2 regions of the Streptomyces sp. NPDC005533 genome follow, and region 1 is predicted to be linked to the other one. Evidence: riboswitches for the same ligand, from Rfam matches in the RefSeq annotation. Region 1 holds a riboswitch; the other holds the start of a gene.

Region 1 (15,660 bases):
GATCGGTGGGCAGCGCCAGCCGGAACACCAGCGCCCCCGCCGCCAACGGGACCAGCCCGCGCCCCAGCAGCTGGAAGGCGGCCCGCCCCATGTCGGCGGCGAGCCACCACATCTGGAGGTCCGCCGGCCGGTACAGGTCGACGGCGATGTCGCCCGTGCGCACCCGCTCCTGGATCTCCTCCTGGAAGCCGCCCCCGATCAACGCCCCTGCGGCGAGCAGCGACTGGCTCACCCACACGAAGGTGAGGGCCTGCGCCTGGTCGTAGCCGCCGAGCCCGGGGCGCTCGTCCCACAGCGCGATGTACGTGTACGCCACGATGAAACCGAAGGTGGTGTTGGTGAAGACCCCGGCCGCCGTCGCCGTTCCGTAGGTGGCGTACCGCCTGAATCCGCCTGCCGCGACCGCCAGGTAGAGACGCACTCTCCGGCGCACCGTATCCCTCCGTTTTCCACGTCGTTCCTACGTCGGCCAAAGCGCGCGAGCTTAGTGCGGAGGGGCGATCCACGCGACCGATTTACGCCCGTCCGGAGCGGAATCACCGGCCATCGGGTAGACACCATGAGGTACAGAAGTGGATATTTCGAACGGCGTCGAGGAGTCCTGGAGATGAGCGACCAGTCACCACCCCCGGGCTGGACCCCTCGTGACCCGGACACCCCGCCCGAAGCACGCCGACCCCGGGCGAACCAGCGGCCCCGGCAGCAACCGGCGGACCGGCAAGCGGGGGCCACGCCGCCCCAGGCCCAACCGCAGCCCCAGCCGCAGCCCGGGCCGCAACCCGGGCCGCCCGCACCGGGGAAGAAGCGCCACCGTCAGCGCACCGGCTGGCGCCGCCTCATCCCCACCTGGCGCATGGTCCTGGGCGCCGTCCTGCTGCTGGCCCTGCTGATCGGCGGCGCCCTCGTGGCCGGCTACCTGCTGGTCGACATCCCGCCGGCCAACGCCGCCGCCACCGCCCAGTCCAACGTCTACCTCTATTCCGACGGCTCGCAGATCGCCCGCGACGGCGAGGTCAACCGCGTCAACGTGCCGCTCTCCCAGATCCCGCGGACCGTGCAGGAAGCCGTACTGGCCGCCGAGGACCGGGACTTCTACTCCGAACGGGCGGTGGACCCCAAGGCGATGCTCCGCGCCGCCTGGAACACCGCGACCGGCAAGGGCACCCAGTCCGGCTCCACCATCACCCAGCAGTACGTCAAGAACTACTACCTGGGCCAGGAACAGACGATCAAACGCAAGGTCAAAGAGTTCTTCATCGCGATCAAACTCGGCCGCGAGAAGTCGAAGGACTACATCCTCGAGGGCTACCTGAACACCAGCTACTTCGGCCGCAACGCCTACGGCATCCAGGCCGCCGCCCAGGCCTACTACGGCAAGGACGTCAGCAACCTCACCACCGCCGAGGGCGCCTACCTCGCCACCCTGCTCAACTCCCCCAGCGCCTTCGACGTGGTCGCCCACCCCCAGAGCCGCGCCCGCGCCCTCGCCCGCTGGAACTACGTACTCGACGGCATGGTCAAGAAGGGCTGGCTGTCCGAGACCGAACGCGCCACGACGCAGTTCCCCGAGCCCGGCAAGGTCCGCGCGGCCGCGGGCCTGTCCGGCCAGCGCGGCTACCTCGTGGAAGCGATCAAGGACTACATCGTCGAGAACAAGATCCTCGACGACAAGACCCTCGCCGAGGGCGGCTACCGGATCACCTCCACCATCGACAAGCGCCGCCAGAGCGCCTTCGTCGAGGCCGTCGACGACCAGATGATCGGCAAACTCGATCCGGAGACGCGCAAGGCGGACCGGCTGGTGCGGGCCGGCGGGGTCTCCATCGACCCGGCCACCGGCAAGGTCGTCGCCATGTACGGCGGCATCGACTACACCAAGCAGTACGTCAACAACGCGACCCGGCACGACTACCAGGTCGCCTCCACCTTCAAACCGTTCGTCTTCGCGTCCGCCGTCGAGAACGGCTCCCGCACCCAGGACGGCCGCCGGATCACCCCGAACACCGTCTACAACGGCGACAACAGGCGCCCCGTCATCGGCGGCCGGATCCGCTTCAACCCCGAGAACGAGGGCCAGGTCTCGTACGGGAACATCACCGTCAACACCGCCACCGACCTCTCCGTCAACGCCGTGTACGCACAGATGGTCGTCGACGTCGGCACCGGCAAGGTCAAGAAGACCGCCATCGACCTCGGCATCCCCGAGGACACCCCGAACTTCGTCACGGGCCCCGCCATGGCACTCGGCACGATGCAGGCCAGCGTCCTGGACATGACCCAGGCCTACGCGACCCTCGCCGACCACGGCCGACGCACCCCGTACACCTTCCTGGAGAAGATCACCAAGGGCGGCGACACGATCGGCCTGCCCGAGCGCACCCCCACGCAGGCCATCAGCCGCGAGGCCGCCGACACCACCACCTCCATGCTGGTCAGCGTCGTGGACAACGGCACCGGTACGGCGGCCCTCGCCGCCGGACACCCGGCCGCCGGCAAGACCGGCACCGGCGAACTGGACCGCTCGGCCTGGTTCGCGGCCTACACCCCGAACCTGGTCACGGTCGTCTCGATGATGGGCCAGGACCCCGACACCGGAACCCTGCAGTCGCTCTACGGAGCCCTGGGCGAACCCCGGATCGGCGGTGGCGGCTACCCGGCCCGGATCTGGGCCGCGTACACGAAGACCGCGCTGGAGGGCACCGACCCCGTCGACTTCGACCTGGACCTTCAGCCGGGCGCGGCGCAGCCCCCGCCGCCGCCCTCCCCGGAGTCCAACCCCCCGCAGGAGACGCCGGACGACGAACTCACGCCCACGCCTCCGCGCCGGCCGTCACCGCCGACGGGCGGACGGGACAACGGCGGCCAGAACCAAGGGGGTCAGGACAACGGCGGCCGGACGCAGGGCGGCCAGGACCAGGGAGGACAGAACAACGGGGGCCAGAACAACGGAGGCCAGGCCCAGGGCGGGCAGGACAACGGGGGTCAGGACAACGGCGGCCGGACGCAGGGCGGGCAGGACAACGGCGGCGCCACCCAGGGAACCCAGGGAACCCAGGGGACGACGGGCACCCAGGGCGCCGACGGCGGCCCGGCCGAGGGCCTGCGCCCGCCACCGTCGGCGTTCCTGGAATGACGGCCGGCGCGGGCGGTCAGTGACCGGAGGTCACCTTCAGCCCGACCACGGCGACCAGCAGCAGACCGATGAAGAAGATCCGGGAGGCGGTGACGGGCTCGCCCAGCACCGCCATGCCGAGCACGGCCGCACCGGCGGCGCCGATGCCCACCCACACCCCGTACGCGGTACCGATGGGCAGGGTCCGCGCGGCGTAGGACAGCAGCACCATGCTGGTGACGATGCCGGCGCCCGTGAACACGCTCGGCCAGAGCCGGGTGAAGCCGTCGGTGAACTTCATGCCGATCGACCAGCCGACTTCGACCACACCGGCGACAACGAGAAGAACCCAGGCCATGACGGCACCTCCGAGACATCGAGCGATACGGGGTGCGTCGTCTTGTCGTACCCGGTACGGCGCGTCTCGTCGGGTTCTCCTCCACCGTAGCAAAGGGCGGCGAAAAGGGCCGGTGACCAAGGCCACCAGCCCTTTCGGCTCAGTGAGGCGCGCTCACAGGTACAGACCGGTGGAGTCCTCCGACCCCTCCAGCCGCTCCGCGGCCACCGCGTGCAGGTCCCGCTCGCGCATCAGCACGTACGTCGCGCCCCGCACCTCGACCTCGGCGCGGTCCTCGGGGTCGTACAGGACCCGGTCCCCGGGCTCGACCGTCCGTACGTTCTGCCCGACCGCGACCACCTCGGCCCAGGCCAGCCGCTTGCCCACCGCGGCCGTCGCCGGAATCAGGATGCCGCCGCCCGAGCGCCGCTCGCCCTCCGGCAGGTCGGACTTCACGAGCACGCGGTCGTGCAGCATGCGGATGGGCAGCTTGTCGTGGGTGGTGTTCTCGCTCACGCCCCGAACCTACCTGTCCGCGCCCGCCCCGTGCCGCTCAGGGTCACGCGCGCCTGCGTCGTCCCGACAGGACAACCACACCGACCACGCCGACCGCGAGGAGGGCGACCGGCACGATCCGCTCGGGACGCGGAGTCCCGTCTTCGTGGCGCAGGCCGTCCCGCAGGTCCGTCACGACACGGTTCACCGCGGCGAAGGCCCGCCCGGCCGTGTGGTCGACGGTCGAGACGACCTTGGCCCGCGCATCCCCGATGATCGTCTTCGGGTGCACGCGCACGCCGATCTCGTCGAGCGTCTCGGCGAGCTGCTCGCGGCGGCGGACGATGTCCGCCTCGATCTGTGCGGGGGTCCTGGCTTCGGGCACCGCGCTGCCTCCGTCGTCGTGGTCCGGTGGGGGTAGTCCCCGGTGAACAGTCTGTCAGCTTAGTCTCGGGACGTACCGATCCCCTCTTGAGGAGACTGTCCAGATGAGCGAGCGACTTCAGCCGGGCGACACCGCCCCCGCCTTCACCCTGCCCGACGCGGACGGCAACGAGGTCTCGCTCGCCGAGCACAAGGGCCGCAAGGTGATCGTCTACTTCTACCCGGCCGCCCTGACCCCGGGCTGCACCAAGCAGGCCTGCGACTTCACGGACAATCTGGACGTCCTGGCGACGGCGGGCTACGACGTCATCGGGGTCTCCCCGGACAAGCCGGAGAAGCTGGCGAAGTTCCGCGAGAAGGAGCACCTGAAGGTCACCCTGGTCGGCGACCCGGAGAAGGAGACCCTGACGGCGTACGGCGCGTACGGCGAGAAGAAGCTGTACGGCAAGACGGTCACCGGGGTCATCCGCTCCACGGTGGTCGTCGACGAGGAGGGCAAGGTCGAGCACGCCTTCTACAACGTCAAGGCCACGGGCCACGTAGCCAAGATCATCAAGGACCTGGGCATCTGACCCGGCCCCTGCCGCACCGGCCCGCACCCGCTCGGGTGCGGGCCGGAGTGCCTATCGGACGAGACTGCTCGTAACCGTCCGACTATCGGTCCGTTACTCCGTACGAGGGTCGCACGTGCGACCTGGAACGGAGGGGCCGGGATGCCGATCAGCCCGTACACGCGGGAACGCCTGGCGGAGGCGGCACGTACGTCACGGACGCTGGAGGAGGCGCTGAAGCAACTGGGAGTCGATCCGAAGAGCAGCTCGCGCGCATACATACGCAGGCGCATGAACCAGCTCGGAGTGGACGTCTCTCACTTCGAGCGGGACGGAAACCGCTGGACACGCGCCGTTCTGGAGGAGGCGGTCAACGCCTCCAGCAACATGTACGAGGTGCTGCGACGCCTAGGACTCGACGCGGTGGGAGGGCACCATGCCCACATCAGCCGCCGGGTCCGCGCGCTGGGCATCGACACGTCGCATTTCACCGGCCCGTCCCGAACGGACCGGATGCGAGACAACAACCGACGGCGCGCAGCCGACGAGATCCTCCGTGAGGACCACACTCCGCATGCCAGGCGCACTCCGAACACGATGCTCCGGCGCTCTCTGCTTGAGCTCGGCATCGAGGAGCGTTGCGCCGATTGCGGTATCTCCGCAGTCTGGATGGCTGAACCCCTCCCCTTGGAGGTCGACCACATCAACGGCGACTGGCGCGACAACCGTCGGGAAAACCTGCGGCTGCTGTGCCCCAACTGCCACTCCACGACAGACTCGTACCGCGGCCGGGGCAAGGGGCGGGTATGAAAAGCCACCGCCACGATCGGCCCTCACGAGAAGAACTGGCGCAGGCCATCACCAAGTCGGCCGGTATCGCCGGAACGCTCCGGGCACTGGGATTCCCCGACCACGGCGGGCAGCGTGCCCACTTGCGCAAATGGATCGCAGAGGAGGGACACGACACGTCGCACTTCCTCGGCCAAGGGCATCAACGCGGTAAGGCCGGGACCAGGCCGCTCAAGGCCGCAGAGGAAATCCTCGTCACCCGAAACGGAAAACAGCGAACACGCACCGACCTCCTGCGGCGAGCCCTTCGGGACATCGGCACCCCGGACCGCTGCGCACGATGCGGCACACCTCCCGAGTGGCGGGGGCGTCCCATGACGCTGGAAGTGGACCACATCAACGGCGACCGGAGCGACGACCGTCGGGAGAACCTGCGACTGCTCTGCCCCAACTGCCATGCCATCACCGGCACCTGGTGTCGAGGAGGCAGCCGCCCCTCGACATAACCGATCTTCATCAACCGCCCTGGCCGCCTGCGGCTATCATGGCAGGCGGCTAGCGGCGGTGGCGCAACGGCGACGCAGCAGACTTAGGATCTGTGGCCCGTGAAACGGCTTGAGGGTTCGAATCCCTTCCGCCGCACACAAACGGCCTGCGAATCGAAGGATTGATTCGCAGGCCGTTCTCGTACCCGGGCTCAGCTCAGGAGGGCGCGGACGAAGGGGACCAGGGCGCGGAACGCCTGTCCCCGGTGGGAGATGGCGTTCTTCTCCGCGGCCGTCATCTCCGCGCACGTCCGCGTCTCCCCCAGGGGCTGGAGAACCGGGTCGTAGCCGAAGCCGCCCGTGCCGGACGGGGTGTGGCGGAGGGTGCCGAGCAGGCGGCCCTCGACCACGCGCTCCGTGCCGTCGGGCAGGGCGAGGGCGGCCGCGCAGAAGAAGTGGGCGCCGCGGTGCTCGTCGGCGATGTCGCCGAGCTGGGCCAGCAGCAGGTCGAGGTTGGCCTTGTCGTCGCCGTGCGTGCCGGCCCAGCGGGCGGAGAAGATGCCGGGGGCGCCGTTCAGGACGTCCACGCAGAGGCCGGAGTCGTCGGCGACGGCCGGGAGCCCGGTGGCCTGCGCGAGGGCGTGGGCCTTGAGGAGGGCGTTCTCGGCGAAGGTGACCCCGGTCTCCTTGACGTCCGGGATCTCCGGGTACGCGTCCGCGCCGACCAGCTCGTGCGGCAGGCCGGCGTCGGACAGGATGGCGCGGAGTTCGGAGACTTTGCCCGCGTTGCGGGTGGCCAGGATCAGGCGGCTGGGCGTCGAGGTCATGCGTCCATTATCCCGGGGTGCAGACCTTGGAGATCTCGCCGGCCGCGTCCGCGACGGGCTGGATGTCCGGGACGGTGTTGCCGCTCTCGATGGAGGCGCGGACGTTCTTGACCGCCGTGCTCATCGAGTCGATGGCCTTGCCCAGGTCGGCGTTGTCCGTCTGGTCGCCGATCTTCTTGAGGTTCGCCTCGATCTGGTTGAGCGCGTTCTGGGCGTCCTGGGGGCTGTTGCCCGCCTGGGAGACCGCCTGCTGGAGGTCGTTGGCGCCGTCGGTGATGGCCACCGCCGTGTTCGCGCAGTCCATGGCCGTGGAGATCGCGTCGCAGGCGGACAGGGCCGGGACGGTCAGTACGGCGGCCACGGCTATGGCCGCGATGCGGAGCTTCATGCGGTTCTCCCCCGGGAGCAGTGTTCGGATGCGTGGACGGGCGCACGGCTGTGACACCGTGCGCCCGTGTGGTGCTAGACGCCGGGCCGGGCCCGGCGGTTGCCGCCCCGGGGAGCGGACGCCCGCCTACAGTGCGAGCGCGCCCAGCTGGATGGCCTCCAGGTCCGCGCAGCCGCCGGCGGCGAGGTCGAGGAGGGCGTTGAGCTCCTTGCGGTCGAAGGGCTCGCCCTCGGCGGTGCCCTGGACCTCGACGAAGCGGCCGTCGCCGGTGCAGACCACGTTCATGTCGGTCTCGGCGCGCACGTCCTCCTCGTAGCAGAGGTCGAGGAGCGGGACGCCGTCGACGATGCCGACGCTGACGGCGGCGACGGTGCCGGTGAGCGGCTTGCGGCCGGCCTTGATGAGCTTCTTCTGCTGGCCCCACGCGACGGCGTCGGCGAGGGCGACGTAGGCGCCGGTGATGGCGGCGGTGCGGGTGCCGCCGTCGGCCTGGAGGACGTCGCAGTCCAGGACGATGGTGTTCTCGCCGAGGGCCTTGTAGTCGATGACGGCGCGCAGCGAGCGGCCGATGAGGCGGGAGATCTCGTGGGTGCGGCCGCCGATCTTGCCGCGTACGGATTCGCGGTCGCCGCGGGTGTTGGTGGAGCGGGGCAGCATCGAGTACTCGGAGGTGACCCAGCCTTCGCCGCTGCCCTTGCGCCAGCGCGGGACGCCTTCGGTGAAGGAGGCGGTGCAGAAGACCTTGGTGTCTCCGAAGGAGATGAGGACGGAGCCCTCGGCGTGCTTGCTCCATCCGCGTTCGATGGTGACCGGGCGGAGCTGTTCGGGCGTACGGCCGTCGATGCGAGACATGGCTCCGAGCCTAGTCCCTGCGGGGGAACGCAAGGACCCCGTCCGGGTGGTTCCGGGACGGGGTCCGCTGTGTGAAGGGCCCTAGGGGGTCCGGATCACATCATGTCCTCGATGTCGGCGGCGATCGGGTCGGCGTCGGTGCCGATGACGACCTGGACGGCGGTGCCCATCCGGACGACGCCGTGGGCGCCGGCGGCCTTGAGCGCGGCCTCGTCGACGAGGTCGGGGTTGACGACCTCGGTGCGCAGGCGGGTGATGCAGCCCTCGACCTCTTCGATGTTCTCGATGCCGCCGAGCCCGGCGACGATCTTCTCAGCCTTGGTGGCCATGTGTTTCTCCCTGAGTTCTACGAAGAACGACCTGCACGATCCGCTTTGTCACGGTAACGCACGGTTGGCCCATCTACGCGAGCGCATGACCCGGGTCTGCCGAATCATGACGATCAGCAGCAGCCTGCCCCGTGACTGGTCTACACCAGTGTGCCGCACGTGCTGCCGCTGCCAAAACGGGCCGTTCAGGAGGGACTCCGATGAGTGCGAGCAGCGCCGCGGCAGCACCGCGGCAGCAGAAGTGGTGGAGCGGCTTGTACCCGGGGCTGCAGAAGATGGGGCGGAGCCTGCAGCTGCCGATCGCGGTGCTGCCCGCGGCCGGACTCCTCAACGGGCTCGGGCAGCCCGGCGTCTTCGGCGAGGAGGGCCTGAACTGGACCATCGTGTCCAGGGTGATGGTGGCGGCGGGCGGCGCCCTGCTGAACGCGGACCTCGGCCTACCACTGCTCTTCTGCATCGGCGTCGCGATCGGCATGGCCAAGAAGGCCGACGGCTCGACGGCCCTCGCGGCGGTGGCGGGCTTCCTCGTCTACCGGGGCGTGCTGCACGCCTTCCCCAAGACGTGCCCGGTCGGCACCACGGACATCGGCGGAGGCTGCCTGGGGCCGAACAACACCTTCGTGGAGTTCACGTACCAGAACCCCGGAGTGTTCGGCGGCATCGTCATGGGCCTGCTCGCCGCCTGGTTCTGGCAGCGCTTCCACCGGGTCAAGCTGGTCGACTGGCTGGGCTTCTTCAACGGCCGCCGGCTGGTCCCGATCATCATGTCGTTCGTGGCGATCGGGTTCGCGGCGCTCTGCCTGTGGATCTGGCCGCCCGTGGGCAGCGCGCTGGAGAGCTTCTCCGACTGGCTGGTGGGGCTGGGCTCCTGGGGTGCCGGGATCTTCGGCGTCGCCAACCGCGCGCTGCTGGTGATCGGCCTGCACCAGTTCCTGAACGTTCCGGTGTGGTTCCAGTTCGGCAGCTACACCAAGCCGGACGGACAGACGGTGCACGGCGACATCAACATGTTCCTGGCGGGCGACCCGAACGCGGGGCTGTTCCTGACCGGCTTCTTCCCGATCATGATGTTCGCGCTTCCGGCGGCGGCGCTGGCGATCACGCACTGCGCGAAGCCGCAGCGGCGCAAGGAGGTCGGCGGCCTGATGCTGTCGGTGGCCTTGACCTCGTTCGTCACCGGGATCACGGAGCCGCTGGAGTACTCCTTCCTGTTCGTCGCGCCCGTCCTGTACGCGGTGCACGCGGTGCTGACGGGTGTCTCCATGGCGGTGACCTGGGCGCTGGGCGTCCACGACGGCTTCAGCTTCTCGGCGGGTCTGATCGACTACCTCATCAACTTCGGCCTGGCGACGAAGCCGTTGCTGATCATCCCGATCGGCCTGTGTTTCGCGGTGGTGTACTACGTCGTGTTCCGTTTCGCGATCACCAGGTTCGACATCCCGACTCCGGGGCGCGAGTCGGACGAGGAGATCGAGGCGATGCAGGCGGAGACCATCAAGGCCTGAGCCTCCCGGCAGGAGTGGGAACCGGTCCGTCAAGGGCCCTCGGATCACGATCCGGGGGCCCTTCGGCATACCCCGGACCATGTGATCCAGGCCACAGGAAATCGAAGGTTCCTTATCTATCCCTCACCGTGTTACAACTGGTCTACACCACAATTGGTGTAGACCACGAGGCGCGTTCGAGCCCCCGTGTATCCCCCCTTTCGAAGACGCCGCCGTCCCCGTTTCCCCTGGCGGCGCCTTGCCCACTGGAGGACCTTGTGACCACGGCTGCCGCTCCCGCGGCGGAGAAGAAGAAGGGCGCTGGCGTGATGGCCGTCATGCAGCGCATCGGCCGGAGCCTCATGCTCCCCGTGGCCGTGCTGCCTGCAGCCGCACTCCTGGTTCGCCTCGGCGACAAGGACATGCTGGGCTCGGCGTCGATGCCGGAGTTCATCAACAAGATCGCCGGCTACATGGCCGCCGGTGGCGGCGCGATCCTCGCCAACATGGCGCTGCTGTTCGCCGTCGGCATCGCGATCGGCTTCGCCAAGAAGTCCGACGGTTCGACCGCGCTCGCGGCCGTGACCGGCTACCTGGTCTTCTCCAAGGTCCTCGCGACCTTCACGGACCCGAGCCTGCCGCAGGTCGAGGTCGTCGTCGACCACAAGGTCGCCCTCGTGGACGCCCCTGTCGACGCCAAGGTCCTCGGCGGTGTCGTCATGGGCATCGTGGTCGCCCTGCTGTACCAGAAGTTCTACCGGACCAAGCTGCCCGAGTGGGCGGGCTTCTTCGGCGGCCGCCGCCTGGTCCCGATCCTCTCGGCCTTCGCCGGCCTGGTGATCGGCATCGCCTTCGGTCTGATCTGGCCGGTGCTCGGCACCGGTCTGCACAACCTGGGCGAGTGGCTGGTCGGCTCCGGCGCGGTCGGTGCGGGCATCTTCGGTGTCGCCAACCGCGCTCTGATCCCCGTCGGCATGCACCACCTGCTCAACTCCTTCCCGTGGTTCCAGGCCGGCGAGTACCAGGGCAAGAGCGGCGACATCTCCCGCTTCCTCGCCGGTGACCCGACCGCCGGACAGTTCATGACCGGCTTCTTCCCGATCATGATGTTCGCCCTCCCGGCGGCCTGCCTCGCGATCGTGCACTGCGCCCGCCCCGAGCGCCGCAAGGTCGTCGGCGGCATGATGTTCTCCCTCGCGCTCACCTCCTTCGTCACCGGTGTGACCGAGCCGATCGAGTTCACCTTCATGTTCATCGCCCCGGTGCTGTACGCGGTCCACGCGGTCCTGACCGGTGTGTCCATGGCCCTGACCTGGTCCCTCGGCATGAAGGACGGGTTCGGCTTCTCCGCCGGCGCCATCGACTACCTGCTGAACCTCGGCAAGGCGACGAACCCGTTCGGCCTGGCGCTGGTCGGCCTCTGCTTCGCGGCGGTCTACTACGTCGTCTTCCGCTTCGCGATCGTCAAGTGGAACCTCCCGACGCCGGGCCGCGAGTCCGACGAGGAGCTCGCCGAGCTGCTGAAGGCCGAGGCCAAGTAAGCCCGCTCGCCCGCACGTCGAAGCCCCCGCTCTCCCGGAAGGGAGGGCGGGGGCTTCCTCGTGCGTACGGCCGAGGGCCGTGCTCAGATCTCGTAGACCGCGCCCGCGTACGCCAGGTCGACCCGGCCCGCGTAGACCGCGCGGGCGTCGGCGAGGTTCTGCGCCGCGTCCGTCCACGGCGGGATGTGCGTGAGGACGAGCCGGCCGACGTCACCGCCGCGCGCGTACTCGCCGGCCTCGCGGCCGTTGAGGTGGAGGTCCGGGATGTCCTCCTTGCCGTGCGTGAAGGAGGCCTCGCAGAGGAAGAGGTCGGCGCCGTCGGCGAGCAGCCCCAGCTCGGGGCAGGCACCGGTGTCCCCGGAGTACGCGAGCGAGCGGCCGCCGTGCTCGATGCGGATGCCGTAGGACTCGACGGGGTGGGCGACGCGCTCGGTGCGGATCTGGAACGGCCCGATCTCGAAGCTTCCGGACTTCAGGGTGCGGAAGTCGAAGACCTCGCTCATCGAGCGCTCGTCGGGGACGTCGTCGTAGGCGGTGGTCAGACGGCGCTCGGTGCCCTCGGGTCCGTAGACGGGGATGGTGCCGCAGCGGCCGCCCTCGTGCCGGTAGAAACGGGCGACGAAGTACGCGCACATGTCGATGCAGTGGTCGGCGTGCAGATGGCTCAGGAAGATCGCGTCGAGGTCGTAGAGACCGCAGTGGCGCTGGAGGTCCCCGAGGGCGCCGTTGCCCATGTCGAGGAGCAGCCGGAAGCCGTCGGCCTCGACGAGGTAGCTCGAACAGGCCGATTCCGCGGACGGGAACGACCCCGAACAGCCGACGACGGTGAGCTTCATGGAGCGTGAACCTCCGTGGACGGTCCGTGGACGGAATGCGGGCCGTGCGTGCGTCGAGCGTAAGGCGCGAAACGGCCGGTCGCTCCTCCGCGGCGGGCCGTTGTGGGGGAAGTCACCGCCTGCACCACTCATACCCAGTAATGGCAAGCGGTCAGGTGTACGGGCCTAGATGCGCCGTGCCCATCCCGCCGTGCGGGCGCGCCGGGTGCCGGGTGCGGGTGGCGCGGCTACGGTCGAAACATGGACACGTCCTGGTGGCCCGCCGTGGCTGCGGTCGTGGCCGTGGCGCTGGTGGCGCTGGTGGTCGGGGCGCGGCCGGGTCTCCCCCGCCGGGCCCCGCCCGCGCACGGGTCCGGTCCGCCGCCGCATCCGCACGCGGGCGAGCTGTGGTCCCTGGTGGACGGCCGTAGGTGTCTGGTCCTCGCGGTCGGGACGGTACGGGGTCACCGCGCGCGGGTCGCGTGGATCACCGGGAAGTACGACGACCGGCGGGCCGGGGTGATCCCGCTGCCCCCGGGGACGGTGGGGGCGCAGGGCCGGGCGGGCTTCCTGGAGGCGGACCGGCCGGCGGAGGTGTCGCTGTGGGAGTTCCGGACGCGGATGGGGATGCTGGATCCGGCGGTGTGGGACGAGGTCAAGGGACTGGGAGGCGGCCGGTGAAGCCGGTGATCCGCTTGCGGCGCGTGTACGACCCGCCGGAGCCGGGCGCGGACGGGGTGCGGGTCCTGGTGGACCGGCTGTGGCCGCGGGGCCTGGCGAAGGAGGCGGCGGCGGTCGACGAGTGGCCGAGGGCGGTCACGCCGTCGGCGGAGCTGCGCAAGTGGTTCCACGCGGGTGGCTCCGCCGGGGAGTTCCGGGAACGGTACGAGGCGGAGCTGGCGGGACCGGGGGCGGTGGCGGAACTGGACCGTCTGCGGCTGCTCGCCGAGGCCGGGCCGCTCACCCTGCTGACCGCGGTCAAGGACCCGGCCACGAGCCACGCGGCGGTGCTCGCCGACCTGCTGTCCGCCTAGGTCGTCTCTCGCGGGCGAGGCAAGATCCGGAAGAGACGACCTGGCCGGGCCCGCCCGGACCGGTCACTGCACGGCGCGTCGCGCCCGCGCCTCGAACGGTGGAGTTCGAGGCGCGGGGTCCGGAGCGGAGCCCCGGGAAGCGGTGGCGCAGCCGAGACGGCCGGCCACCCCGTAAGGGCTACGCCCAGAGCTGGCCCTGGAGGACCTCGATGGCCTCTTCGGTGGTCGCGGCCGTGTAGACGCCGGTCGAGAGGTACTTCCAGCCGCCGTCGGCCACGACGAAGACGATGTCGGCGGTCTCGCCCGCGGCCACCGCCTTGCGGCCGACGCCGATCGCCGCGTGCAGGGCGGCTCCCGTGGAGACGCCCGCGAAGATCCCCTCCTGCTGCAGCAGCTCCCGCGTGCGGGTGACCGCGTCCGCCGAGCCCACCGAGAAGCGGGTGGTGAGCACGGAGGCGTCGTACAGCTCGGGGACGAAGCCCTCGTCGAGGTTGCGCAGCCCGTAGACGAGGTCGTCGTACCTCGGCTCCGCCGCGACGATCTTCACTCCGGGCACGTTCTCTCGCAGGTAGCGGCCGACGCCCATCAGGGTGCCCGTGGTGCCGAGGCCCGCCACGAAGTGGGTGATCGACGGGAGGTCGGCGAGGATCTCCGGGCCCGTGGTGGCGTAGTGCGCGCCGGCGTTGTCCGGGTTGCCGTACTGGTAGAGCATCACCCAGTCCGGGTGCTCCGCGGCGAGTTCCTTGGCCACGCGGACCGCGGTGTTCGAGCCGCCGGCGGCCGGCGACGAGATGATCTCGGCTCCCCACATGGCCAGCAGGTCGCGCCGCTCCTGACTGGTGTTCTCCGGCATCACGCACACGATGCGGTAGCCCTTGAGCTTGGCCGCCATCGCCAGGGAGATGCCGGTGTTGCCCGAGGTCGGCTCCAGGATCGTGCAGCCGGGGTACAGCCGGCCGTCCTTCTCGGCCTGCTCGACCATGTGGAGCGCGGGGCGGTCCTTGATCGAGCCGGTCGGGTTGCGGTCCTCCAGCTTGGCCCAGATGCGGACGTCGTCCGAGGGCGACAGCCGGGGCAGCCGGACCAGCGGCGTGTTGCCGACCGCGGCCAGCGGGGAGTCGTAGCGCATTACTTCGATCCGCCGGCCACGGCCGGGAGGATGGTGACGCTGTCGCCGTCCTTGAGCTCGGTGGAGATGCCGGCGAGGAAGCGGACGTCCTCGTCGTTGAGGTAGACGTTCACGAAGCGGCGCAGCTCGCCGCCCTTGGACTCGTCGACGATGCGCTCCTGGATGCCCTTGTGACGGGTCTCCAGGTCGGCGAAGAGGTCGGCGAGGGTCGCGCCCTCACCGGAGACGGCCTTCTCGCCTTCGGTGTAGGTGCGGAGGATGGTGGGGATGCGGACCTCGATGGCCATGGCTGTCTCCAGTCGTCAGGGCGTAAGCAGGGGCGTGAGGAACGTGCGGCGCGCGGTTCGTCGGCCCCCCGCGCAGAGGGGCTCTGGTGCTCAGACGGCAGGACAGATGGCACTGGCGAGGCGGCACAGGTCGACGTGCAGCCGCGCCACGAGCAGCAGCCTGCCGGGCGTCTCGATGCTCACGTCGTGGGAAACCATGCGGTCATGTTAACGATTCCCGGTCCCCGGTTTGGAGTGTGATCCCGCATCGTGGACGCCAAGCGCTCACATGGTGGTCAGTAGGCCTCGACGACCTGCACTTCTTCCTCGGTGATCACGCCGTCGACGATCCGGTACGAGCGGAACTGGAACTCTCCGAGGCCGTCCTTGTCCGCGGTCGAGACGAGGACGTAGTGCGCGCCCGGCTCGTTCGCGTACGTGACGTCGGTGCGCGAGGGGTAGGCCTCGGTGGCGGTGTGCGAGTGGTAGACGATCACCGGCTCCTCGTCCCGGTCGTCCAGCTCGCGGTAGAGCTTGAGCAGGTCCTTCGAGTCGAACTCGTAGAAGGTGGGCGAGCGGGCCGCGTTGAGCATCGGGATGAACCGCTCGGGGCGGCCGGTGCCCGCCGGGCCGGCCACGACGCCGCACGCCTCGTCGGGGTGGTCCTGGCGGGCGTGCTCGACGATCTGGTCGTACAGGGCCTGGGTGAGGGTCAGCATGAGCGACAGGATAAGCAGACGGGCCCTTCCGTACCGAGGAGTGGTACGGAAGGGCCCGCATGGTGGACACAAGGTCCGTGGGAGCGCGGTTCCCGGCCGTGGCAGGCGGCCGGGACTCACGGT
Region 2 (15,660 bases), on a different contig from region 1:
GGGCGCACCGCTGGAGCAGGTCGCGGCGGTCGCCCGGCGGGTCAACGAGGCCTCGCGCAGCTTCGGCGTGGCGCTGAGCGCCTGCACCACCCCCGCCAAGGGCAGCCCCACCTTCGACCTCCCGGACGGCGAGCTGGAGCTGGGCATCGGCATCCACGGCGAGCCGGGCCGGGAGCGGCGCCCGATGATGCCGGCGGGGGAGATCGCGGAGTTCGCGGTGGGCGCCGTGCTGGACGACCTGGCGAACACGGCCCCGATCGACGGACCCGTACTGGCCCTGGTGAACGGGATGGGTGCGACCCCGCTGCTGGAGCTGTACGGCTTCCACGCGGCGGTGGCCCGGGTGCTGGAGGCCCGGGGCGTCCAGGTGGCCCGGGCCCTCGTGGGGAACTACGTCACCTCGTTGGACATGGCGGGGTGCTCGGTGACGCTGTGCCGGGCCGACGAGGAAATGCTGCGACTGTGGGACGCGCCCGTCCAGACGGCCGCGCTGCGCTGGGGCCGCTGACCCCCACGCACCCCCGGAGGCGCGGAACCGGCACCCCCTCGGTGCGCGAGGAGGTGCCGGGCCGCTGCCGCAGGGACCGCCGCTGCCGGCGCGGTTACTTCGGCATGAGGACGGTGTCGATGATGTGGACGTTGGCGTTGGCGGTCTTGACGTTGCCGCACACCACGGCGGCGGTGTCGTTGACCTCGTAGGCCTCGCCGGAGCCCTTGGTGGTGACCATGCCCTTCTGCAGGGTTTCGAAGGAGCCGTTCTCCAGCTGCTTCGGGGTCACCTTCTGGCCGACGACGTGGTAGGTGAGGATCTTGGTCAGCAGCTCCTTGTCGGCCAGGACCTTGTCGAGGTCGGCCTTCGGGATCTTCGCGAAGGCGTCGTTGGTCGGGGCGAAGACGGTGATGTCCTTGGCGTTGTTCAGGGTGTCCACGAGTCCGGCCTGCTTGACCGCGGTGACCAGGGTGGACAGCGCGGGGTTGTGGGACGCGGCGGTGGCGACCGGGTCCTTCGCCATGCCGTCGAAGGAGCCCGCCCCCTCCTTCGGCACGCCGGCACAGGCGGGGCCGAAGGGCTGGTCCGTCGTCATCGCGTTGCCGGGGGTGCTCTCGCCGGTCGTGGCCGAGTTGCCGGCGGCTGCCGTGGGCCCGGCCTTGGTGTCGCCGGAGCCCTCGGAGCAGGCGGCCAGGGCGAAGGGCAGCAGGGCGGCCGCGGCCACGGCGACACCGGCACGGCGGATCTGAATGCTGTTCATGATCGGTTTCTCCTCGGGAGAGATGGTTCGACTCGCCCGGATGGGTGAGTGGAGGGGGTAGGTGGGTGGATGGTGGGGCGGCTCTGCCGGACCAATGCGTCGGGTGAGGCAGGTCCGGTGGTCTCAGGTGACGGTGACGAAGACGCTGTGCCAGCCGCTCGCCCCGTCGGGGATGGTCCGGGCACGCTGCTCGGTCTGCACCGCTCCCGTGCCGTCGGTGGCGCGGACGGCGAGGGTGTGTCCGCCCGGGGCGGCCTGCCAGCGGTGGGACCAGTGGCGCCACGTGTCGACGCTGTCCTGGGCGGCGAGGTCGGCGTCCTGCCAGGGGCCGTCGTCGACGCGGACCTCCACGCGGGTGATGCCCCGGTGCTGGGCCCAGGCGACTCCGGCGATCACGACGGTGCCGACGGCGGGGCGGGCGAACGGCTTGGGGGTGTCGATGCGGGACTGGGTCTTGACCGGCGCTCGACGGGCCCACGAGCGTTTCACCCAGTAGGGGTCGTAGGCGTCGAACGTGGTGAGCTCGATGTCGGTGATCCACTTGCAGGCGGAGACGTACCCGTACAGGCCCGGGACGATCATGCGGACGGGGAAGCCGTGGTCGAAGGGGAGGGGCTCGCCGTTCATCGCGACCGCGAGCATGGCGTCCCGTCCGTCCATGACCTCCTCGACGGGGGAGCCCAGCGTCATGCCGTCCACGGAGCGGGCGACGAGCTGATCGGCCCTGCCGCCCTTCGACGGCGGCTCGACACCGCATTCCGCGAGCAGGCCGGCCAACGGAACGCCGAGCCACCGGGCGTTGCCGACGTACGGGCCGCCCACCTCGTTGGAGACGCACGCGAGGGTGATGTCCCGTTCCATCAGCGGGCGGGCGAGAAGCTGGTCGAGGGTGTAACTGCGGGGGCGGGTCACGCCCTTGCCGCGGACGCGCAGCCTCCACGTGCCGGCGTCGACCCTGGGGACGACCAGGGCGGTGTCGACGCGGTAGAAGTCCCGGTTGGACGTGGTGAAGGAGCTGGTCCCCGGCACCTTCGGCTGTGCTCCCGCGGGAACCGGGGGAGCCGGTGAGGCGGGGGCGGGCAGGACGAGTTGGTCGCGGGAGGCGACGGCGCCCCGGCCTCGCCGCCCGGACAGGGCGCGGCCCGACGCGCCCGCGGCGGTGGCGGCCACGGCCGTCACGGTCGCCGCGGTGAGGAACCCCCGCCGGCTCCAGCCGCCCTGGGTGCCGTCATCACCCGAAGGGGAGCCGGCAGGGCTGGCTCTGCCCGCCAGAAAGAACAAGACGGCAGCACCCGCGAGGGTGCCGGCGAGCGACGGAAGCGCGTCACCGGCCCCTTCGGAGTCGGGCCTGCTCAGGGCCGCGGCCGCGCCGACCATCCCGAACACCAGGACCCCGGCCGCCCCCGCACGCCGGTACCGCAGGGCCACCACGCCCAGGAGGACCGCGAACAGGGCCAACACGAGCAGGATGCCGACCTGGAGGACCCACTTGTCGTTCTCGCCGAAGGTGCGGATCGCGAAGTCCTTCACCGCGGCCGGGGTCCGGTCGATGACGGCGCCGCCGACCACCGTCACCGGTCCGGCGGCGGGCCGCGACAGGCCCGCGACCAGCTCGGCCACGGCCAGCGCGGTGAACCCGGCCAGAAGTCCGGCCAGTGCGCCGCGGGCGGTGCGGAAGGTGGTGTTGCGGAAGCTGCTCACTCCCCGCATTCGGCTCCACCCACCCGGCGGATTGGTCTGTCACCCGAACGAGTGGCGGTGCCCGGTGCGAGGCCGGTGGGGGCCCGCGTACGGCACCCCCGGCCGCCCACCCGCGCGGACTTCCGCTGCGAAGTACCGGGCAGGGACCCGTACGGCCCTCGCGAACAGGTCCGGCGCTGCCTGCGCGGCCTGACCGAACTCCAGCGCCCGGCCGCGACCCTGGCCTCCCGCCGGGGGCCTGACCTACCGTGAAGCGGCCCCAACGCTTGGCACGCCGCTTCCGACGATCAAGACACGCATGCGCGACGGGCTGATCCGGCTTCGCGACCGCATGGGGGTGACCGCGTGAAACACGACGCATCCGACGTCCACGACCTGGCCGCCGCGTACGCGCTCAACGCCCTGGACGCCGACGAACGCGAGGAGTTCGCCGCGCACCTCCCCGGGTGCGAGACGTGCCGGCAGGACGCGGCCGACTTCGAGGCCACCGCCGCGGGCCTGGCGGCTGCCGCGGCCCACATCCCGCCCACCGCGATGAAACAGCGGACGATGCAGGCCGTCGACGGTGTCCGCCGGCTGCCGCCCCGCGCCTCCACCGCCTCCCCCCTCTCCTTCCGGGCCGCGCTGAGCCGCAGGACCGTACCGCTCGCCCTGGCCGCGAGCTTGACCGCCGCCGCGTCGTTCGCCGGCCTGGCCGCTTGGCAGAACCAGCAGAACCGGCAGTTCGAACAGCGGGCCCGGCAGAGCGAGCAGCGCCTCGACACCGTGAGCTCCGTCCTGGCCGCTCCGGACGCCCGTACCGTTCACGGCCGGGCCGGCAACGGGGCCTTCACCACCGTCGTCGCCTCCGACCAGCAGAACAAGGCCGTCTTCACCGCCACCGGCCTGCCCGCCCCGGCCGCCGGCAAGACGTACCAGTTGTGGCTCGACCACGACGGAACCATGCGTCCGGCCGGCTTCATCCACCAGGACGGCACCGTCCCGCTCGACGGGGACACCGCCGACGCCCGCACCGTCGGCCTCACCCTCGAACCCGCCGCAGGATCCCCGCAACCCACCACCACCCCCCTGCTCCTCCTGGCCCTCCGCACCTGAGCCGGGCTCCGATCCAACGCTCCCTGGCCGACCGGCGGCTACCCCGCCCAGCCTCGTGCCGGCGGCGGGAACGGGGGTACGCTCCGCGCACGAGGCCGTCTTCGCGAGCGCCCTCCCAGAAGGCGTCGGGACCTGGAAGGACGCGCTAGTCCTGCTTGATCGCGGAGATGTCGAACTCCAGGACGACCTTGTCGCCGACCAGGACGCCGCCGCCTTCCAGGGCCGCGTTCCAGGTCACGCCGTACTCCTTGCGGGAGATGGTCACCGAGCCCTCCAGGCCGACGCGCCGGTTGCCGAAGGGGTCGACCGCCGTGCCCGTGTACTCGAAGTCGATGCTGATCGGGCGGGTGGTGTCCTTGATGGTCAGGTCGCCCGTGACGCGGTACTCGGTGTCGGAGCGCGGCTCGACCGAGGTGGTGCGGAAGGTGATGTCGGGGTAGTTGGGAGCGTCCAGGAAATCGTTGGTGCGCAGGTGCTGGTCGCGCTGTTCGACGCCGGTGTCGATGCTCTCGGTCTTGATCACGACCTGGCCGCTGGAGCGGGAGGGGTCGGCGCCGTCCAGGTGGGCGGTGCCCTCGAACTCGTGGAACGCGCCGCGGACCTTGGTCACCATGGCGTGGCGGGCGACGAAGCCGATCCGGGTGTGGGCGGGGTCGAGGACGTAGTCCCCGGTGAGCTCGGACAGGGCGGGGGACGTGGTCATGGGTGCCTCCGTAGGGCCTGGATCCCGGCGGTGGTCCGCCCGGATCGTCTCCCGGCCCACGCTAGGGCGTGATCGGTTCGAGGCGCGGCCTGACGCACGGGGCGCCCCCACAGTGCACCCTGCCGATCGATCCGGGCCGGACCTGCTGACGGAGGCGTCACCGGGGCCGGGGGCCGGGGGCCGGGGCCACGGCGGGGACGCTGGGGCGTGTGTCCCCGCCATGGCCCCGGTGGCCCGGCGACCCGGCTGCGGTCCCTCAGCCCACGCGTTCGACGCGTGCGCGTCGGATGAGGTTCTTGCCGGGCTCGCGGACCTTGTCGAAGGCCGCATTGTTGAGGAGGACGCAGCTGCCCGAGGGGCTGTTGACGGTGACGGTGGTGGCTTGGCCGTTGTCCAGGTTGGTCACCTTCAGCTTGGTGCCCACCGGGAAGGTCCCGCTGCTCGCGGCGGGCGGTCCCGCCTCGCCCGACAGCGTCACCGTCGACCCCGGACACACCACCTGACCCGTGACCGGCGGCGCCTGGCCACCCCCCGCACCCGCCGCCCCGGTCGCGCCGGCGGCCGGCGTGCCACCGCCCCCCACGCGTTCGACGCGTGCGCGTCGGATGAGGTTCTTGCCGGGCTCGCGGACCTTGTCGAAGGCCGCATTGTTGAGGAGGACGCAGCTGCCCGAGGGGCCGTTGACGGTCACGGTGGTGGCTTGGCCGTTGTCCAGGTTGGTCACCTTCAGCTTGGTGCCCACCGGGAAGGTCCCGCTGCTCGCCGCGGGCGGCCCCGCCTCGCCCGACAGCGTCACCGTCGACCCCGGACACACGACGTCGGGGACGGAGGCGTTGCCGGTCGCCACCGTGGCGATGACGCCTCCGGTCACCAGGGTTCCCGTGGTGACAGAGAGCACGAGCTTCTTCATGGAACTCATAGTCCGTTTGCGGGACATGGACACTCCTCGATCCGATGGACGCTGTCTCCCCGTCCTGCATACGCCGGGCGTCACACGCCCGTTCATTCCTTGTCGCCGCGTTACAAATCCGGCGCCGAGGAGGTCTCGCGTGCTGTGCGGGGCGCGCCGCGGCGCCGCGAGGCTCGTGGAACACCGTCAAAGCCGCAGGTGGGCGCCGTACCGCTGACCGTGGTCGGAGCGTGCGGGGCTCGTACCGCTCCCCTTGGGCGACGCGGGGACGGCAGGACCGCAGGCAGCCTTAAGGTTCGTTTGATCCCCCCTTAATGCACGGCCGCGTCGGTCAGGCCGGCGGCAGGTTCTGCTCGGACCAGACGGTCTTGCCGCCCCTGGTGTAGCGGCTGCCCCAGCGGTGTGAGAGCTGGGCGACGATGTACAGCCCGCGGCCGCCTTCCTCGGAGTTCCTCGCACGCCGCATCCGCGGCTGTGTGTTGCTGGCGTCCGAGACCTCGCACGTCAGCGTGTCCGCGCGGATCAGGCGCAGGCGCAGCCGGCCGCCGGCGTGCCGGATGGCGTTGGTGACCAGTTCGCTGACGATCAGTTCCGTGCTGAAGGCCAGCTCGTCGAGGTCCCACGCGGTCAGCTGGTCCAGGACGAGATGGCGCGCCTCGCCGACGATCGCCGGGTCGGCGTCGAGCCACCAGGTCGCGAGGGAGCCGGGATCCACCACCCGGGTACGGGCCAACAGGAGGGTGACGTCGTCCCTGAGCCTGCCCGGCGGCAGTCCCTCCACGATGTCGTGCCGGGCCTGACGCAGCGGCCGGCCGATGACGTCCGCGCGCCGCAGGCGGTCCGCCAGGTCGTCCATGCCCTGGTCGATGTCGCCCTCTCCGCGTTCGATCAGGCCGTCGCTGTACAGGGCGAGGACGCTTCCCGGCGCCAGTTCGCGTTCGACCGGCTCGAAGGGCCAACCGCCGACCCCCAGGGGCGGGCCGGGGCTCAGCTCGACGTACTCCACGCTTCCGTCCGGGCTGACCACGGCCGGCGGCGGGTGCCCGGCGCTCGCCATGACGCACGCTCGGGTGACCGGGTCGTAGACGGCGTACAGGCAGGTGGCCCCGGCCGGGCCGCTCGGCACCGGTATGCCCGCGTCGGCGTCGTCCGGGTCGTCGCTCTCGGCCTCGGCGGCGACCTGGACCACCATGTCGTCCACGTGCGCGAGCAGTTCCTCGGGTTCCAGTTCCAGGTCCGCCATCGCGCGTACGGCGCTGCGCAGGCGGCCCATCATGGCCGTGGCGTGCAGCCCGTGACCGGCGACGTCCCCGACCACGAGGGCGACCCGGGCCGACGACAGGGGGATGACGTCGAACCAGTCGCCGCCCACGCCGCTGTCCGCGTCGGCGGGCAGGTAGAGGCCGGCGGCCTCCAGCGCCGGCCTCTCCGAGGTGGCCGGCGGCAGGAGGCTGCGCTGCAGGCCCACGGCGGTACGGCGTTCCTTGGTGTACCGCCGCGCGTTGTCCACGGCGGCGGCCGCACGGGCGGCGATCTCCTCCAGCAGCGCCAGGTCGTCCGCGTCCAGCGGGGGAGCGTCACCCGTCCGCCAGAGCGTCAGCCGTCCGAACCTGATGCCCCGTGCGCACAGCGGCGCCGTCATCGCCGAATGCGCACCCGGGACGGTCGTGGCCCACTCCGGAACCGCCGCGCCCGCGGCCTCCGTGGGCCGGGTTCCGAAGCCGGTGATCAACTCTCCCCGGCAGCCCCGCTCCTCGCGCGCCCCCGTTTCCGGCAGGCCCGTCTCCGTCGCGGTCGGGTGGGGAACGGCCGCTGCGGTCGGAGGCTCGAACCGGGTGCTCCCCGTACGCAGCGCAGCCGATTCCGCTCCGGCGACGGCCAGCCGGATCAGCGGCAGCGTGAGAGTCGCGTCAGCGGGTGGTTCACCGCCGGTCAGAACGGTCTCCGCCAGATCCACCGCGGCGCAGTCGCCGAGCGCGGGCGTCAGGACCTTGACCAGGTCCTCCGCGGTGCGCAGGACGGACAGCGAACCGCCCAGCGCGCCGGTGGCGCGGTACAGCAGGTCCAGGCGCCCGCGCCAGCGCTCGTGGTCGGTGACGTCGGTGAACACCGTCGCCACACCCATCGGGTGTCCGTCGGGATCCTGCAGCCGGAACGCCTGGATGGTCACGACCCGGCCGCCCCGCGGGTCGTCCAGGGTGCGCACCGTCGTGTTGAGACCGATGAGGGGGATCCCGCTGCGCAGGACCTCCCGCAGCCGGTCGTCGATGATCCGGGCGTCCTCCGCCCACAGGAAGTCGGCCAGGCGCCGGCCTGACAGGTCGACCGGCACCCCGGTGTACGGCAACAGGTGCGAGTTCGTCCGCAGCAGGCGCAGCTCCGCGTCGAAGACGGCCAGTCCCACTCGGCCTTGCAGGAACAGTTCCTGCGTGAAGGCGTGGTCCTGCCGCCATCGGGCGACCAGCTCCAGGGGTGCGCCGAGCACGAGGCAGCGGGCGGGGCCGCCGGGCGCGCCGTCGTTCAGCGGGATGACGCGGAAACCGATCTCCAGCTCACGTCCTGAGCCGTGCCGCAGGGTGGCCCGCCCTTCCCAGCCCGCCGGGCCCTCCCGGCCCGCCGGGCCTTCCCCGTCCTTCGGGCCCTCCTGCTTCCCCGGCCCGCCCTGGGCCAGGACGGCTTCCCAGCTGCCCGGGTCCGCCAGGAGGTCCCGCGCCGGGCGGCCGCACACGTCGGCGGACCGGCGGTCCAGAAGGGCTTCGGCCGCCGGTGTCCAGGCGAGGACCGTCCCGGTGTCGTCCAGCAGTGCCGCCGCCGTGTTCGTGGCGGCGAAGGGATAGTCCTGGTTGTTCTCGGTGGCGCGCATGCGTGCCCATCTCGTCCGCCGGTCCCGCTGCCCTCATGCTGATCGATGTCCGTTACGGGAGCCAGAGGCGTTGCGCCATCCGGTCCCGCTCCAGGCGTCGGTCACAGTGTCTCGCGCGCGTGCCCCGGGCGGGAAGGCCGGCGCCGCGCCGCGGACGCCGGCCTTCCCGCCCGGGCGCGGGCCGGATCCGGAGGAGACGACCTACGGGCAGCTGATGCGGGCGTCACCGGGGTCGGTCGTGCAGGTGTCGCTGCCGAGGCCGCCGTTCGCGGTGTCGTTGCCGGCGACGGCGTCGACGGTGTTGAGCCGGTCGTTGCCGTAGTTGCCCAGCAGGGTGTCGTTTCCGGGGCCGCCGACGAGGGTGTCGTCGCCGAAGCCGCCGTCGATGTTGTCATTGCCCGCACCGCCGTGGACGGTGTCGTTGCCGTAGCCCGGGCGGATCGTGTCGTCGCCGCCGAGACCGCAGATCACGTCGGTGAAGTAGCCGCCGTTCAGGGTGTCCGCGCCGCTGGTGCCGATGATCGTGCAGCCCCGGGCGTTGTTCACGGTGGTGTTCGCCGTGGCCCTGTCGTTGCCGGGCACGGGGTCGGGCTCCGCCGCGTCCGCCGTGGCGGTGTCGGTGAGGGTGCCGGTGCTGCGGGGCTCGGCCACCACGGTCACGGTGGTGGAGGCGCCGGCGGCGAGGGTGCCCAGGGTGCAGTTCGCGCTGGTCGCGGTCCTCGTGCAGCTGCCCTGGCCGGCCACGGCCGACAGGACGGTGCCGCCGGCTCCGGTGAGGGTGTCGGCCAGCGTGACCGCCGTCGCGGGGGTGGTGGTGCTGGTGTTGCGCACCGTCACCGTGTAGGTCGCCTGGTCGCCGATGCTGACGGCGGCGGGACCGGACACGGTGACGGCCAGGTCCGCACTGGGCGGAGGCGGCGGAGTGGTGCCGCCGCCTTCGTACCGGGCCAGCGCGAAGTCCTCGCCCGCCCCGCCGCCGCCCGCGGCGAGGAGCCTGCCGTCGGGCAGCAGCGCCACCGACTGGGCCAGGTCGGCGCCCCCGACGTTCGTGGTGACCGTGCCGTCGCCCCCGCCGAAGCCGGTGTCCAGGCTGCCGTTGGTGAGGTAGCGGGCCAGCGCGAAGTCGCCGTTGCCGCCGCCGACGGCGACGAGCTTGCCGTCGGACTGCTGGACGACGTCGTACGCCGAGCTGCCGCCCTGGGGCCCACCGAGGTTGGTGGTCACCTCGCCGTCGCCGTCGAAGGTCGTGTCGGGGGTGCCGTTGGCGTTGTACCGGGCCAGCGAGAACACGCCGGCACCGGAGCCGCCCACGGCCACGATCCTGCCGTCCGACTGCACCACCACGTCCTGGGCGGTGTCCATGCCGACCAGGTCGGTGGTGAGCCTGCCGTCGCCGCTGAAGGTCGTGTCCGCACTGCCGTCGGAGTTGTACCGGGCCAGCGCGAAGTCCCGTACGAGGCCCTCGGTCGTATCACCGGCGGCGATGATCCTGCCGTCGGCCTGCAGGGCCAGGCCGTACGCCGTGCTGCCCTCCTGGAGGCCTCCGAAGTCGGTGAACACCTTGCCGTCACCGCCGAAGCCGGTGTCCAGGCTGCCGTCGAGGGCGTTGTACCGGACCAGTGCGAACACCCCGCCGACACCCCCGGCGGCGATGATCTTGCCGTCCGCCTGCACCGCCACGTCGGAGCCCTGGTCGGCGCCACCGCCGCCGAGGTCGGTGACCGCCTTGCCGTCGCCGTCGAAGCTGGTGTCCAGGCTGCCGTCCGGGTGGTAGCGGACCACCGTGAACCAGGCGATGCCGCCTTCGAGGTTCTCGCTGGTGCCGACGACGACGATCTTGCCGTCGGCCTGGAGGGCCACGCCGTTGGCCGTGTCGGAGCCGCCGGCGATGTCGGTGGACACCTTCCCGCCGTCGCCGAAGGTGGTGTCCAGGCTGCCGTCGGCGTTGTAGCGGACCGCCGCGAAATTGCCGAGGGAGTCCGAGACGTCACCGCCCACGGCGATGATCTTGCCGTCGGGCTGCACCACCATGTCGGCGGCCGCTTCGGCGGCGCCGAGGTCGGTGGTCACGATCCCGTCGCCGCCGCCGAACGTGGGGTCCACATCGCCCGGCGCGGCCAGCGCCGCTCCGGGCAGGGCCATGGTGAGCGCCAGGCCCAGGGCCGTCACCGCGCCGAGCCGGTCGGCGCGGCGCCGCCGGCCGTCCTTCGCTCCTCGTCCCCGCACCCTGCGCGCACCCCAGGTGAATGCCGACATCCAGACCCCTCTGCCGCTGCTTGCCCTGCCTCGGGTCACCCCTCGTGACGGGCCACAGCTTCCGGCCACGGCCGCGGCAGGGCCTCGGCGGCTCGCCGGGCGCGCACCGCCGGAGACGGGGGTTCCACCCGACCGCCGTACACGGCACCCCTGGCGGTTCCAGCGGTGCTTCCCGGGTGCACGAACCCCGGCGATCCGGTCCGAACCTGTCGCCGGACGGGCCCGCGGTGGAGGTGCGCCGCACTCGTCACCCGCGGCGCCGACGCCCGCGGCGCGCTCATCCGCGCCGAGTCGCCCCGGCGCGCAGTTCCCGTTCGGCGACCACCCGGAAGGGGGTCGGCGGGCGGCCGGTGAGGCGCTCGACGGTGTCGGTGGTGCGGTCCTCGGCCCCCTCGGCGATGGCGCGGTCCATCGCGGCCAGCATGGCGGCGAACTCCGGCGGGATCACGGCGGCCAGCCGGTCGTACATGTCCTCGTGGGTCAAGGGGTGGTGGACCACGGGGCGGCCGGTGACCCGGCTGACGATCGCGGCGATGTCGTCGTGGCTGAGCGCCTCCGGGCCGGTCAGGACGAGGTCGGTGTCGGGCGCCCGGTCGTCCGTCAGGGCGCGTACGGCGACGGCGGCGATGTCGTCGGCGTCGACGAAGCCGACCCGGCCGGTCCCGGCGGCCGTCCGGATGAGCCCTTCGGTGCGGATGCTGTCGGCGTGCGCGTGCGCGCCGGTGAAGTTCTGCATGAACCAGGAGGGCCGCAGGACCGCCCACTGCTCGAACAGGCCGGGCAGGGCCCGGTGCACCGCCCCCACGGCCGGCCCGCCCTCGGGGATGGCCGAGGAGCTGAGGAGGACCGCGCGGCGTACACCGGCGGCGACGGCCTCCCGGAGGAAGGGCAGCATGACCGCGGCCGGGTCCGGGTCTCCGATCGGCGGGACGAGGTAGGCGCGGTCGACCCCGTCGAGGGCGGCGCCGAAGGTGGTCGGGTCGTACCAGTCGAAGCGGACCGGGTCCGCTCCCGGGAGCGGGGTGGCGCGACGCCCGGCGGCCCGTACGCGGTGGCCGGCGGCGATCAGCTGCGCGGCGGTGCGGCCGCCGGTGGTGCCGGTGGCACCGATGACCAGGGTGGTCGCGGTGGGGTTCATCGGGCGCCGCTCCCCGTGAAGTCCGTCCCGGGCGCCTGGACGGCGAGGGGGTTCCAGTAGTCGCGGTAGGAGGTGAAGCGTCCGTCCCGGACGGTCACGACGGCGACGTACCTCATGTCGAAGGGCCTGTCCGTCGCGACGAGGCGGCCCACACCGCGCATCTCGACCACGATGGTCCCGGGCTCGGTGCTCTCGTGGATCCGGACGTCGGGGAAGTCGTGCAGGTCGATGTGATCGGGGTAGTCGCGCATGTACGCGGCGACGGCTTCCCGGCCGTCCAGCCGATCGGGCCAACCCGAAGGGGCGAAGGGGAACTCCATCACGCCGTCGTCGGCCCACAGGCCGACCCAGCCGGCGATGTCCTTGGCCAGGAGCAGGCGCAGGCCGTGGCGGTACAGATCCGCCGGTGCGGTGGTCGTGGGCATGGGGGTACTCCGTCCCGTACGATACGGACCAGCGGTCCGCTTCTTCCGTGAACGATACGGACCGCCGGTCCGCATCGCAACCGGAGGATCATCCCGATGACCGAACAGCGCAGTCCGCGCAAGGACGCGGCCCGTAACCGGGCAGCCGTGTTCGCCGCCGCCGACGAACTCTTCGCCCACTGCCGGAGCCCCGAGGACGTGACCATGGCCGACATCGCGGCCGCGGCCGGCGTCGGCAAGGGAACGCTCTTCCGCGCCTTCGGCGACCGCACCGGGCTGATCGGCGCGCTGTACGAGGCACGGCTCGAACCGGTCAGGACCGCCGTCGAGAGCGGTCCGCCACCGCTGGGGCCCACCACCGCGCCGCTCCGGCGCGTACCGGCCCTGCTGGACGCCGTCCTGTGCTTCAAGCTCGACAACCGCCACCTCGCGCTGGCCCTGGAGGGGACCGGCGCGGACAGTCCCTACCGGACGGCGCACTACGGGCGGTGGCACGCCCTGCTGCGCGACCTGCTGGAGCAGATCCCCGGCCCGGCCGACACCGACTTCACCGCCCACGCGCTGCTCGCCGCCACCCGGGCCGACCTCGTCGCCCACCTCGCCGGGGACAAGGGGGTGCCGCGCGAGGAACTGCGCCGGCAGCTGGCGGAGTTCACCGCCGGGATCCTCGACACCCGCACCCGGCGGGGTGCGTCCGACGCAACCTGACCCCGGCGGCCGGGGGCGGCGCCCCCCCCCGCGCCGTCACAGCCGCCAGTAGGTACCCGTACGGGAGTCGACGTGCACCACGTGCCGGCCGACGCGCACCACGTGGTGGTCGGGACCGGACCAGGAGCCGGTGACGCCGTCCGCGCCGGGCAGGGGGGTCCAGACCTCCAGGAAGGTGCTGCCGTCCGGGTTGGTGCCCCACTCGACGAGGTTCGCCCCCTCCCGTCGGAAGGTGCCGGTGTCTTCGCCCGGCTCGCCCGTCAGGTGCCGGAAGTGCACCCGGGAGCCGTCGAACGACGTCGTACCGGCGAAGCCGCGACTGTCGGCGTAGCAGGACCCGACCTGCAGCCACACCACTTCGCTGTCCTCGGTCAGGGGTCCGCCGTCGCGGCTGATGCCGCGCCGCAGCCAGGCCCCGCGCGCGGGCACCGGGACGCCGGGTCCGCCCGGGACGGGCCCCACCGGCACCGGCTCAGGCGCGGTCATCGGCGGCGGGGTCGTCCACGGCCAGCAGCGTCAGCGGGACGTTGCCGCGCACGGCCTGCGAGTAGGGGCAGACGGCGTCCGCGCGGTGCAGGAGGGGCTGGAGGTCCGCCGCCCGCCACCCCGGCAGGCTGACGGTGAGGGCCACCGCGAGGCCGTAGCCCGCAGGGGTGTCCGTGGTGCCGAGCTGCACTTCGCAGGCCACGCGCGCGGCGCCGGCGTCCGCCCCGAAGCCGGCCGCGACCTCCGCGAGCGCGGAGGTGAAGCAGGCGGCGAAACCGGCCGCGAACAGCTGCTCCGGGTTGGTGGTGCCCGGGACCTTCTTGCGCGGCGGGGCGAGACGGACGTCCAGGCGCCCGTCGTCCGTGCGGACGGACCCGGTACGGCCCCCCGCGGCATGCGCGGTCGTCCGGTACAGGCTGCTGGTGAGTGGCACGGTCATGGCGTTCGGCCCATCCTGCTCGACGAGGACGCTGCCCGGGGACGGACAGCGTGAGGCGCCGCTGGTGCGGCACCTCGCGCGTCGTCGTGCGTAACCGGGTACGGCGCGTCTCGTCCGGGGCCTCGGATCCGGCCGCCGGACAATCTAGCAACGCCGACGGTCCGCCGGAGCACCGCCCGCGGTGAGGTACCTCACCCGCCGCCGGTCCCGTCGGGATCCGGGGGCGCGGGCCGGTGCCGCAGGCGGTACGCGCCGGGAGGCAGGCCCTCCCACCGGGTGAACGCGCGGACGAGGGCCGTCGCGCCGCTCAGGCCGACGAGGGGGGCGATCCGGTCCAGTGGCAGGTCCGTGGTCTCCAACAGCCGCCCGGCCCGGCCGTGGCGGGCGGCGTCGAGGAGCGCCCGCCACGACGTGCCCTCCGCGTGCAGGGCCCGCCGCAGCGTCCGGACGCTGAGGTTGAGCTCCCTGGCGGCGCCCTCGGGACCCGCGTCCTCCAGCCCGGCGTGCTCCAGCCACCGCCGTACGCGCCCGGCCGCGGTCGCGCCCGCGGACAGTTGGTCCAGGAGCCGGTCGGCGTAGGCCCGGTGCAGGGCGTTCAGCGCGGGATCGTAGAGCGGACGGCGCCGGTCCAGATCCTCGTCGGCGACCGTGATCGTGTTCTCCGGGGCGTCGAAGGTGACGGGGCAGCCGAGGACCCGGGCGTAGGGTTCGGCCGAGCCCGCACGCGGGTGGGCGAACGACACGGCCAGGGGCGCCCAGTCGTCGCCGGCGATCCAGCGGGCCGCCCGCACCATGCCGGCGACGACCGCCTCCACCTGCTGAGGGTGCATGGCGGCCGGGGCGACGGTCGGCCGGTAGCGGATCCGGCCGACGCCGCCCGCACGGTGCAGGGTCACCGTGCCCGCCTGGCTGACCAGGGGGTGGTAGCGCTCGGCCGCCCGCGCGGCGTCCGCGAGACCGGCGCTGGTGAGGACGAGGTGGCCCAGGATGTGCAGGCCTTCGGGCCGGATGCGGTCGCCCACGAGGAGCCCGGTGTGCGGGCCGGCGTCCCCGGCGTCGAGCACCGAGTCCCACAGGGCGCGCATCTCGCCGTACTCCAGCCGGTCCGTGGGCAGGTCCCAGGAGGCGGACGGCCCGCTTTCGCCCTCGGCCGTCGCGTTCAGGACGGCGTGGGCGTAACACGCGGTGACGGAGGGCGACGCGGTGGCGGACACGGTCGCCAGTCAATGCGGGCGCACCACCCCCGTCAACACCGTCCGGCTACGGCCGCCGACGGGCGGGCCCGGCGAACGGGGCCAGAGGAACGGCTGCGGAGAGCGGTCCGGGGAGTCAACGACGTGGCCGCCGGAGTGGATGACGGCGCCGCGCGCCGCTCCTAAGGTCGGCCTTCGGACACCCCGGGGACCAGGGGCCCGCGGAGTGCCGGGGAATCCGGGGAAGCCGGGGAAGCGCGCTGCCCCGATCACCACCGCACAGAGGAGTACCCGCCGTGATTCTCTTCCTGCTTCCCGCAGGCGACTACGACCCCACCGAGGCGGCGGTGCCCTGGGCCGCGCTGCGGGACGCCGGTTTCGAGGTGCGGTTCGCGACCCCCGGCGGGAAGGTCGCGCTCGCCGACCCCCGGCTCACGGACCTCGGGTTCTCCTGGCTGTCGCCCTGGCTGATGACCCGCCGCGCCGATCTGGC

Evidence for each region. A riboswitch is a leader RNA that binds a small molecule or an ion and turns the genes downstream of it on or off. The one in region 1 is predicted to bind guanidine.
Region 2: another riboswitch for guanidine. It lies ahead of ACFYP3_RS05425 (Ohr family peroxiredoxin); the one in region 1 lies ahead of ACFYP3_RS10670 (DMT family transporter).

Annotation. Positions count from the first base shown of each region.
Region 1 is NZ_JBIAJH010000008.1:104,521-120,180, reverse strand. Features, by position in the region: gene ACFYP3_RS10680 (ABC transporter permease) at 1-421, opposite strand, end outside; gene ACFYP3_RS10675 (transglycosylase domain-containing protein) at 608-3,133, shown strand; gene ACFYP3_RS10670 (DMT family transporter) at 3,150-3,470, opposite strand; guanidine-III (ykkC-III) riboswitch at 3,502-3,571, opposite strand; gene ACFYP3_RS10665 (co-chaperone GroES) at 3,624-3,965, opposite strand; gene ACFYP3_RS10660 (DUF3618 domain-containing protein) at 4,009-4,329, opposite strand; gene bcp (thioredoxin-dependent thiol peroxidase) at 4,433-4,900, shown strand; gene ACFYP3_RS10650 (HNH endonuclease) at 5,042-5,689, shown strand; gene ACFYP3_RS10645 (HNH endonuclease) at 5,686-6,174, shown strand; tRNA gene ACFYP3_RS10640 (tRNA-Leu) at 6,227-6,310, shown strand; gene rdgB (RdgB/HAM1 family non-canonical purine NTP pyrophosphatase) at 6,366-6,980, opposite strand; gene ACFYP3_RS10630 (hypothetical protein) at 6,988-7,368, opposite strand; gene rph (ribonuclease PH) at 7,495-8,220, opposite strand; gene ACFYP3_RS10620 (glucose PTS transporter subunit EIIB) at 8,316-8,549, opposite strand; gene ACFYP3_RS10615 (PTS transporter subunit EIIC) at 8,750-10,054, shown strand; gene ACFYP3_RS10610 (PTS transporter subunit EIIC) at 10,363-11,574, shown strand; gene ACFYP3_RS10605 (MBL fold metallo-hydrolase) at 11,658-12,410, opposite strand; gene ACFYP3_RS10600 (hypothetical protein) at 12,651-13,070, shown strand; gene ACFYP3_RS10595 (DUF488 domain-containing protein) at 13,076-13,423, shown strand; gene ACFYP3_RS10590 (cysteine synthase) at 13,602-14,552, opposite strand; gene ACFYP3_RS10585 (MoaD/ThiS family protein) at 14,552-14,839, opposite strand; gene ACFYP3_RS10580 (putative leader peptide) at 14,930-15,037, opposite strand; gene ACFYP3_RS10575 (M67 family metallopeptidase) at 15,115-15,537, opposite strand.
Region 2 is NZ_JBIAJH010000004.1:68,695-84,354, reverse strand. Features, by position in the region: gene dhaK (dihydroxyacetone kinase subunit DhaK) at 1-508, shown strand, start outside; gene ACFYP3_RS05485 (fasciclin domain-containing protein) at 603-1,250, opposite strand; gene ACFYP3_RS05480 (molybdopterin-dependent oxidoreductase) at 1,374-2,960, opposite strand; partial or broken gene ACFYP3_RS05475 (sigma factor-like helix-turn-helix DNA-binding protein) at 3,111-3,300, shown strand; gene ACFYP3_RS05470 (anti-sigma factor domain-containing protein) at 3,297-4,046, shown strand; gene ACFYP3_RS05465 (YceI family protein) at 4,192-4,749, opposite strand; gene ACFYP3_RS05460 (hypothetical protein) at 5,006-5,659, opposite strand; gene ACFYP3_RS05455 (SpoIIE family protein phosphatase) at 5,991-8,522, opposite strand; gene ACFYP3_RS05450 (calcium-binding protein) at 8,724-10,778, opposite strand; gene ACFYP3_RS05445 (NmrA family NAD(P)-binding protein) at 11,056-11,916, opposite strand; gene ACFYP3_RS05440 (nuclear transport factor 2 family protein) at 11,913-12,341, opposite strand; gene ACFYP3_RS05435 (TetR/AcrR family transcriptional regulator) at 12,438-13,049, shown strand; gene ACFYP3_RS05430 (hypothetical protein) at 13,086-13,535, opposite strand; gene ACFYP3_RS05425 (Ohr family peroxiredoxin) at 13,522-13,974, opposite strand; guanidine-III (ykkC-III) riboswitch at 14,050-14,111, opposite strand; gene ACFYP3_RS05420 (AraC family transcriptional regulator ligand-binding domain-containing protein) at 14,166-15,188, opposite strand; gene ACFYP3_RS05415 (type 1 glutamine amidotransferase domain-containing protein) at 15,464-15,660, shown strand, end outside.